One region of the Chroococcidiopsis sp. TS-821 genome, then DNA from elsewhere that is predicted to be linked to it. Evidence: riboswitches for the same ligand, from Rfam matches in the RefSeq annotation. Region 1 holds a riboswitch; the other holds the start of a gene.
What was found. Region 1 has a riboswitch for cyclic di-AMP ahead of ntrB (nitrate ABC transporter permease). Riboswitches for the same ligand answer to the same signal wherever they lie in the genome.
Positions count from the first base shown of each region.

Region 1 (4,216 bases):
TAATTCTGCGCGATGTCCTTGTACTCCGGCGCGGATGGCTTCATCAACAAGATAGGCGATTTGTTCGTGGCTGATGCGGACATCTTTTAACCATTCTCGCGCTAGGATGATTTGGGTTTTTAAACTGTCGATGTCTTCGCGGTACTGCTGAAGAAATTCTTGCGGCGATCGCGCGTAGGCAATTGCTTGTTCAACGGCTTGAACGCGTTCGTCAATTCCCAGAACTTCATCCGCTGAAAGTGCGATCGCGATGCGGTCGAGGAGGTGTTCGCGCAGCGCGCCTTCTTCAGGGTTGTAGGTAGCAATGAATAGCGGTTGACAAGGATGCTGAAAACTAATGCCCTCGCGTTCGATTTGGTTGCGTCCTTCAGTTAAAACGGTTAATAGCTGATTGCAGATGTTGTCGTCGAGTAAATTGATTTCATCAACGTAAAGAACGCCACGATGTGCTTGGGCGAGTAATCCTGGTTGAAAAACGGTTTTTCCTTGTTTGACGGATTGTTCGACATCGACGGAACCTAATAGGCGATCTTCAGTGACACCTAAGGGGATTTGGACAAATGGCGCGGGAATGACTTCGGTTTCTATTTGCGCGCGATCGCCGACTATTGCTAAAAGTTGGTCGTCCCATTCTTCGGGGCGGTTAGGATCGCAGTTACAAATCGAACCTTTGACGATTTCAATCGGAGGTAACAGTGCGTGCAGGGCGCGTGCCATAACTGATTTTGCCGTACCGCGACGCCCCGCGATCGCGACTCCTCCTAATCCAGGATCGACGGCTGCCAGTAGCAGTGCTAATTTTATCGCTTCTTGACCAACAACAGCGGTTAAAGGAAATGCTGTCACGGTTGCGGAGGTGTTGAGTACAGGCATGGCGTTCATCGATCAAGGCAAGTGGAATGGTTGGTGACTAGTAGCTAGTTTAAAAATATTTTTAACTTCCCTCACTCCTCACTCCTGACCTTTCTTTAACTTCCATTGGAAAGATTACCGTGAATGTTGAGCCAATTCCAAGTTGGGAAACAAGTTTAATTTCTCCTTGCAAAAGTTTAACTAAGCGGGATACAATTGCTAGTCCTAACCCAGTGCTATCTGGTGGAACTTGTGATTTTGGCGTATTGCCGACGCGGTAGTAAGGGTCAAAAATTTTTGGTTGATCTTCGGGAGCGATTCCAATTCCAGTATCAGTGACGGCGATTGCCCATCTATCTTCTAATGTATAGCATCTGACTGTTACGCTGCCTGCGGGGGTGTAACGAATGGCATTACTCACAAGATTTGTGACAATTTGCTGAAAGCGTAATGCATCTGTGACAACTTGTTGCGGAGCGTTTGCTAAGTCTACGGCAAGCTGCAAGTTTTTTTCTTGTGCCATTGGTTGTAGCATATCTAGCACGTCTTGGATAACAACGCACGCGTCGGTTGGTGCAGGATGAAGTGTCATTTTCCCTGCTTCATAGCGCGATATTTCTAGCGCATCATTAATCAGGCGCAGCAAATGCCTACCATTACGCAACACGCGCTCGATATGTTCGATATTTTTGAAGTTGTCTTTGACTTCGGTTTTGCTTTGTAGGCGGATAAATAAGTCGGAATAACCAATGATTGAAGTTAAAGGATTTTTGAGTTCGTGCGCTAAGTGTGAGAAGTTTTCTTGATTTGCCCGAATCAAGCGCGTGAGTTCTTGATTGTGTAGTGTTAGCTGCGATTGAAGTTGCTGTAATTCGCGTAAGCGTTCATCTACGTAACTTTGAAAACAACGCGCGATCGCATCATCAACGACGGCGTCGACAAGGCGAAAAACTCGGATCACTTCCGCTGGCGAAACTTGCTGTAATTCTGGTTCTAAGGCTAAGAATATTGCCCGTCGTAGTAAGCGATATTCGCGGGCGATTTCGAGCGGGTCAAATCCTTCTTCCGCACGGTGGATGCCATGCACTAAACTTGCTTCAATCAGAGTTTGCAAATCGTTATCTGTCGTTTTTGATAGCACTGTTGCCATTGCTTTGAGCACGTAAGGCACGTGATTGCGTATCGTTGTGTAGCACATACCTTCTGTACTTTCAATCTGTCGATCTTGGCGTACAGCTTCTATCCAGTTTTCAATAATTGTGTCACTTTTATCGAGTAAGATTTGGCTAAAATCAAACATTTTCGCAGGTTTAAAACAGCGCAAGGAAGCAAGTCTACTTGTCTTAACTTAGTGCAATCACACATCAATCGCCCACCGAATTTTGCAGCTAGCTTCCTTGACTTATCTTAAGGGCGATCGCAACTTTATGGATTTACTACTCAAACCTATTTAGCTTTCACTAAGCTCGATCATTTCGTACATAAATGCTATGATATGTGGAATTCGTTATTAAGAGTAAGTCAGCCTAATTCAGTAGCTCACTTGCAGCATCTGGTGTGAGATGAGTCTGGAGCGGAGGAACCAAATCTAAGGGGCGTATCTGCGAACGCAGAAGGGTAACTCTCTATCCTAGCCCGTCAGCTAACTTCGTAGGCGTTGAGAGGAGACTGAAGAGCGAGCATTTAAACTATTTGCTCTCATCAGTATTCCTAGCTGGTACTGCTCAATGTTGTTGTGCCTGCTTTTGGCTCTGAGGGAGTTTCATAATAATGTTGAACCTGAATCTTGCTGTCTTGGCGGTTGCAGGACAGAGTAGCTGGAAAAAAATACGACCAGTTGTCTTGCAGGATATTGTTTTACTTCCTGCGGCTGGTTTTTTAGGCATCATTATCTTGTGGTGGTTTGTTGCCACTTTCTTAACCAATTTGATGCCTACTCCAGCTGAGGCACTTATTGCCAATTTAGACTACATCATAAACCCCTTCTACCGACGGGGACCAGGAAATTTAGGGCTTGGTTGGTTACTAATGGCAAGCCTGAGAAGAGTACTGCTTGGCTTCGGATTGGGTGCTTTAGTCGCAATTCCGATTGGTTTTCTTATAGGGATGTCCAAGCAAGCCTCACTTGCACTCAATCCTTTGATTCAGATTTTCAAACCTGTATCGCCACTCGCATGGCTACCTATTTCGCTAGCGATCTTTAATTTAGCCGACCCTTCGGCTATTTTTGTCATCTTCATCACTTCACTGTGGCCTACAATTATCAATACAGCTTTGGGAGTTTCTAGCGTTAATAAAGACTACATTGATGTAGCGCGAGTGCTGGAAATGCCGCGTTGGCGACAAATTACTAAAATCATCTTACCTGCGAGTTTGCCTTATATCTTTACAGGTTTAAGAATTAGTCTCGGCATTGCCTGGTTAGTTATTGTTGCAGTAGAAATGCTGACTGGTGGTGTTGGCATTGGCTTTTTTGTTTGGGATGAGTGGAGTCGCCTCAATTTAAGTTCAGTCTTCCTAGCTGTATTGGTAATTGGCTTGACAGGTTTGGTGCTGGATTATGCTGTGGGCAAAATTCAGCAGTTGGTAACGCATCGCCCAAAAAGCTAATAGGAGTGAGCGGACAATTGCGTGTCTCTACAGTTGCTACTAATTATGTAATTGTTGCATATGAATCATACCGACAAGAACTACTGGAGTCGGCGTAGCTTCCTTTTAGGAATGGGCGCTACAGCAGTGAGTGTCGCATCTGGATGTGCAATTAATGCCAATCGCGCCCCTCAAGGACTATCTGCTGCTGCATTGGCTGTGGAACAAGTTGTCGATCCCAAAACGTTAGAAAAACCTAACTTGACTGTAGGATATGTCCCCGTCAATGATTGTGCGCCTTTTGCTGTAGCGTGGGAAAAAGGCTTTTTTCGCAAGTATGGTTTAAATGTCACGCTCAGCCGTGAGGCAAGTTGGGGAACTGCTCGCGATGGCATTATCTTTGGTCGCCTTGATGCTTCTCCTGTCGTCTGTGGCGCAGTGACAAATGCCCGAACAGGTGCAGAAGGTGCGCGTCATGCACCCTTGTGCGCTGCGATGACAATACACCGCCACGGTAACGCAATGACGATGAATAAGGCAATGTGGGTATCAGGGTTGCGTCCTTGGCGAGAATATAACGGTAATTTAGCAGAATTCGGGCGTGATTTTCGCCGCTATTTTGAGAATTTGCCAGCTGAACAAAGAGTTTGGGCAGTTGTACTGAGTTCGGCAATTTACGAATACTTTGTGCGCTATTTAGCTGCAGCAGCGGGAGTCGATCCAGATGAGGAATTTCGCATTATTATCATTCCGCCACCACAAATGGTAGTCAATA
Region 1 is NZ_MVDI01000001.1:1,191,160-1,195,375, reverse strand. It holds gene bchD (magnesium chelatase ATPase subunit D) at 1-873, opposite strand, end outside; gene B1A85_RS05435 (sensor histidine kinase) at 935-2,152, opposite strand; cyclic di-AMP (ydaO/yuaA leader) riboswitch at 2,366-2,524, shown strand; gene ntrB (nitrate ABC transporter permease) at 2,620-3,462, shown strand; gene B1A85_RS05425 (ABC transporter substrate-binding protein) at 3,523-4,216, shown strand, end outside.

Region 2 (4,216 bases), on a different contig from region 1:
CCCCAATCTTGATCGTGACGAAAATACTCAATAAAACTTTTACCAGCAATTCGCGTTAAATACGCAGCCGTCACTCCTTGAATTGCACGACCAACCACAAACGTCGCAACGTGAAACTGCAATGCTGTTGATAAAAGTTGAATCGCCCCTTTGACAATTCCCAAACTAGCTAGCGTTTTTGCTAAAGAAAGTGCCAACTCTTTACCGCGTTCTAAATTCAAATCGCTGCCGTAGATTCGCCCGATTTCAACAACCATTTGTGCATTCACCGCAGCGGTGGCGAGTAAATCAACTCCTGGTAACGGCGTGACTGTTACAACACCTGCACTAATCCATTGAAAACGTTCGACAACTTTATCCGCTTGACGACGCCGCTGGGCATCAATAATCTGCCGTGCTTCTTCGCCGAGTCGTTGCGATTGCAGTAAAATGTTATCTGCAATTAAATCTTCACCTTCAGTACGTAAGACCGCAGCCATGCGGCGCAGTAACGGCATAATATCTGGTTCAGGCTGAAAGATTTCGCCATTTTCTAACGTCACAGGTTGCGGATTCGCCGCGATCGCCACAATATCCGTTGGTGCAATAAAATTTTTAACTCGTTCGCGCAGTTGGGCGAGGATCGTCTCGCGGTCTACGTCGGTGTATAGGTCAGTTTTATTCAAAACTAGCAGCGATCGCTTGCCAATTTCGGCTAAAGTTTGTAACGGTTCGTATTCGGAACGCCGCAAATCGTTATCTACAACAAACAACAACAAGTCAGCTTCGGTAGCTAATTGTCGTGCGAGTCTTTCGCGTTCAGTTCCAGCGACTCCTGCTTCTAAAATTCCTGGCGTATCCGTAATCAAAATTCGGCGTTCCATGCCTTTCAGCCGCAGGCTATAAGTTTGTCCTTCCTGTGTTGTTCCCATTGGTGCGGCAACTTGTCCGACAATCCGCCCAAAGATAGCATTCACGAGCGAAGTTTTACCCGCTGAACCTGTCCCAAAGACAACTACTCGCAACGCACCACGCGATAAACTCGCTTCAATTTCTTGCGATCGCGCGAGTAACGCTTGACGCGCCACTTCGTCTTGAATTTGGGTTAATTGTTGCTGAATTGCCCGCAGATTCTCCTCTGCCACATCAATGCGTTCTTCCGGAATCTGAACTTGTCGTTGTGCCCGTCGTCGCGATCGCCGTTCGCCGCGTTGGACAATCGCGATGTAGTAGATAACGACACCAATCAGCAAGACAACTAAAGCAATGATGAGAAATAACAACACATCCGCTAGTAGCGGCGAAGTGTAAGACAACTGCCATAACAACTGTGACAAGCTAGCGAACAGCCACAGCAACAGCCCGACGACAACAATCAGGGCAATCAGCAGCATTACGATGCGTGGAAAAGGCATTGTCTTTGAGTTACTACAACGCAGGAGATGCTTTTGATCTTAATCTGCTTGCTGTTGTCTTGAATGCATCAGGGGGAATAGGGCGATCGCGACAAGCTGTCTTGAAGCTTTAGGAAAATTTAATATTGTTCTGAAAGCCAGATACAGTTGAGACTATAGCTTGACTCAATTTTGTGTCTCACTCTATTAGGATTGCGCAACAGAAGCGATTCCGCTATATTACGCATAACTGATGAGTTATTAGTCTGGATATAAAGTAACCGCGTGCTACTACTTGTCAGTTAATTTAGTGGGTAGCCTAATCTTCTACGGCTTGCGTTGAAGAACGGAGGAACCAAAATTTGGGGCGAATCTCAGGATCTGAGAAAGATACCTTCCAATCTTAGCCCGTCAGCTAACTTCGTAGGCAATGGAAGGAGTACCTGTGGCATTAGCTTTATATTTTATATAAGCAATTGTCCTAAGGGTCTCCTCGCAGGTATCCCTGAATCAATATTTGGGTTAACTGCTGACCTCTCGACCCACCTCGTCCGTCGCTACACGTAAACAGAGGTAAAGGATGATGAACTATTACAAACAGTGGATCTTACTTGCAAAGCAAGAACTCAACGGTATTGTTGTAGACTACACCGATCCAGAAGGCAATCACTACAGCGAACCATTCTGTTTCCAAACGCTTGATGAAGCAATTAGCTACGGTCAAGCCTGTATTGACCGCCTCATTCGACTTCGATCGAAATCTGTAATGCAAGCAGAGTCGTAGTATCTGCACAAGTTCACTAATTCAAGTTTAAGGCTTCTTGCCCCCTTTCACTCTCCCCTAATTCTGGGGGAGATATTTGCGTTGAGAAGCAATTAAAACAAATTCCCCGTTGCAGATTTCATCAAATTTTCTGCTGTTAGCTAGAGGTCGTCAGCTTGTTGACTAGGGAAAATTGAAGTCATACATGATGAAAGTATTGACATATGGGACTTTTTGACCAAATTCTTGGGGCAATCAATAATCCTTCGCAGCAAGCAAATTCTGGACAGCTAGCTAACATTCTGAATACAGTACAGCAATTAAGCAGTAGCTATCACACAAATCCATCGACAATGCAATCGTTAATGTCGATTGTAGGTAACTACGTTCGCTCAGGACTACAGCAAAAGCGTTCTAGAGATGGTTACGACCAAACACAAGCGTTTGTCAATCAATACAGCGGCGCATCACCAAATCCACAAGCGGTTTCTGGACTGTTTTCTCAAAATCAAATTCAACAACTCGCACAATTTGCTGCCCAGCGCACAGGGTTGAATCCCAATATGATTGTGCAAATGCTACCTATTTTAGTGCCGATCGTGCTAAATCTATTGCAAAGCGGTAGCCGCGTACAAAATGCGCCAAGTACTAGTACTCAAACGAGTAACCGAAATACTGTATTAGACGCTTTCTTAGATGCCAACGGCGATGGTGAGGTAGATATTGCTGATGCTATACAGCTTGCAGGACGTTATCTCGGTCAATCGCGTTTTTAAGTTTAAGTAATTTAGTAAACAGCGAGGGGTGAGTAACTGGTGATGAGTGGCTAGTAGTTGGTTTTGAGTTTTGTTCAGGCTGCGAACCGAAGGTATATTATAAGAATTTGCTGAAATCAACACTCGACCTAGAGAACTCACAAATCTTGTGCAGCGCTTGCCATACTATCGAAAGGCAATTTGTTCGCCTGCCCAAAGTTTCATCTGCCGTAGTCCGAAAACGATGGGTTGCTCGATACTTGCTGCAGGCGTTGTTTGACCGTTTTCTGCTACTGTCCACATCTGCCAATGCTCATCGCCTAATTCACCAACTCGAAAGACAACTCGATCGGGGTCAGTTTGACTCCAGCCAAGTAAAATGGACATGGCATGGTTGTGATACGTTTGTGCTGGCGCTAGTGTTGTTGTGCGATTTTTGTACCGATGCCAAATCACAGCATAGTCCGATACATCAGACGTATTAAAGAAACCTTCAAATTGACGCGCGAGTAAGCGATCGCTTGACTGCGACCAACCAATAGGAGACAAAATTGAAATAATTCCTGGAGCGGCTGATTTCCCACGCAGCAACAAATGCATTGCTAATGGCGATGACGCTTTAACTTCTTGTAACTTCCCGGTGCGCAAGTGTTCTAAAAACATGACACTACTGACCTGACTGCGATAAAGTTCTGGCTGCACTTGCATTTGAATGCGGCTGTAAGCAGCATACTCGCCATCAGGAGAAAGTAGGGAATGACTGCGGTAATAACGAACTCCCGAACCTTGTTGCGAACTCACATCTTCGTAAGTTTTCATTACCCAATTCCAAGGAACAGGATAAGGGCTGTTTAACGGATCGAGAGATACTGATGGCTGATCGCTAGCTTGCTCTTCTGGCGAGATCGCTTCAAACGACTGGGCTGACGCCGCCTGAATTGACGTTGCTGCGATCGCTGGCGTCAGTAGCATAGCCATTAACAGCAGCTTAAGGCGTGGCTGCGAGCAAAACCATCCAGAGAAGAAGTTTCGTAGCATTTGTACAGTTTTAGGTAGGGCAGTAGCGAGACAGGCGATGTGGCAGTATGCTATTTCAGGTATAACAAGAGAAATAGGCAACTGAGAAGACCTATTTCCATTAAATTTTTCTACCGCTTGAGTTGGCTGGATCGAAGTTCACAAATAAAAGTGTCACAAGACTTGTACCTGTGCCTTGGCTAAACTCTGCGATAGGATAGCCGATATTCGCCTAGCTTGTCGTCTCGAATGAAAGTCGTATTTTTTGGTACTCCTGATTTTGCCGTCCCCACGTTAAAAAAATTATT
Region 2 is NZ_MVDI01000002.1:221,091-225,306, forward strand. It holds gene B1A85_RS08590 (YcjF family protein) at 1-1,394, opposite strand, end outside; cyclic di-AMP (ydaO/yuaA leader) riboswitch at 1,680-1,818, shown strand; gene B1A85_RS08595 (hypothetical protein) at 1,954-2,157, shown strand; gene B1A85_RS08600 (DUF937 domain-containing protein) at 2,361-2,912, shown strand; gene B1A85_RS08605 (hypothetical protein) at 3,078-3,863, opposite strand; gene fmt (methionyl-tRNA formyltransferase) at 4,158-4,216, shown strand, end outside.
Region 2: linked by a shared signal. The riboswitch ahead of B1A85_RS08595 (hypothetical protein) and the one ahead of ntrB (nitrate ABC transporter permease) in region 1 are both predicted to bind cyclic di-AMP.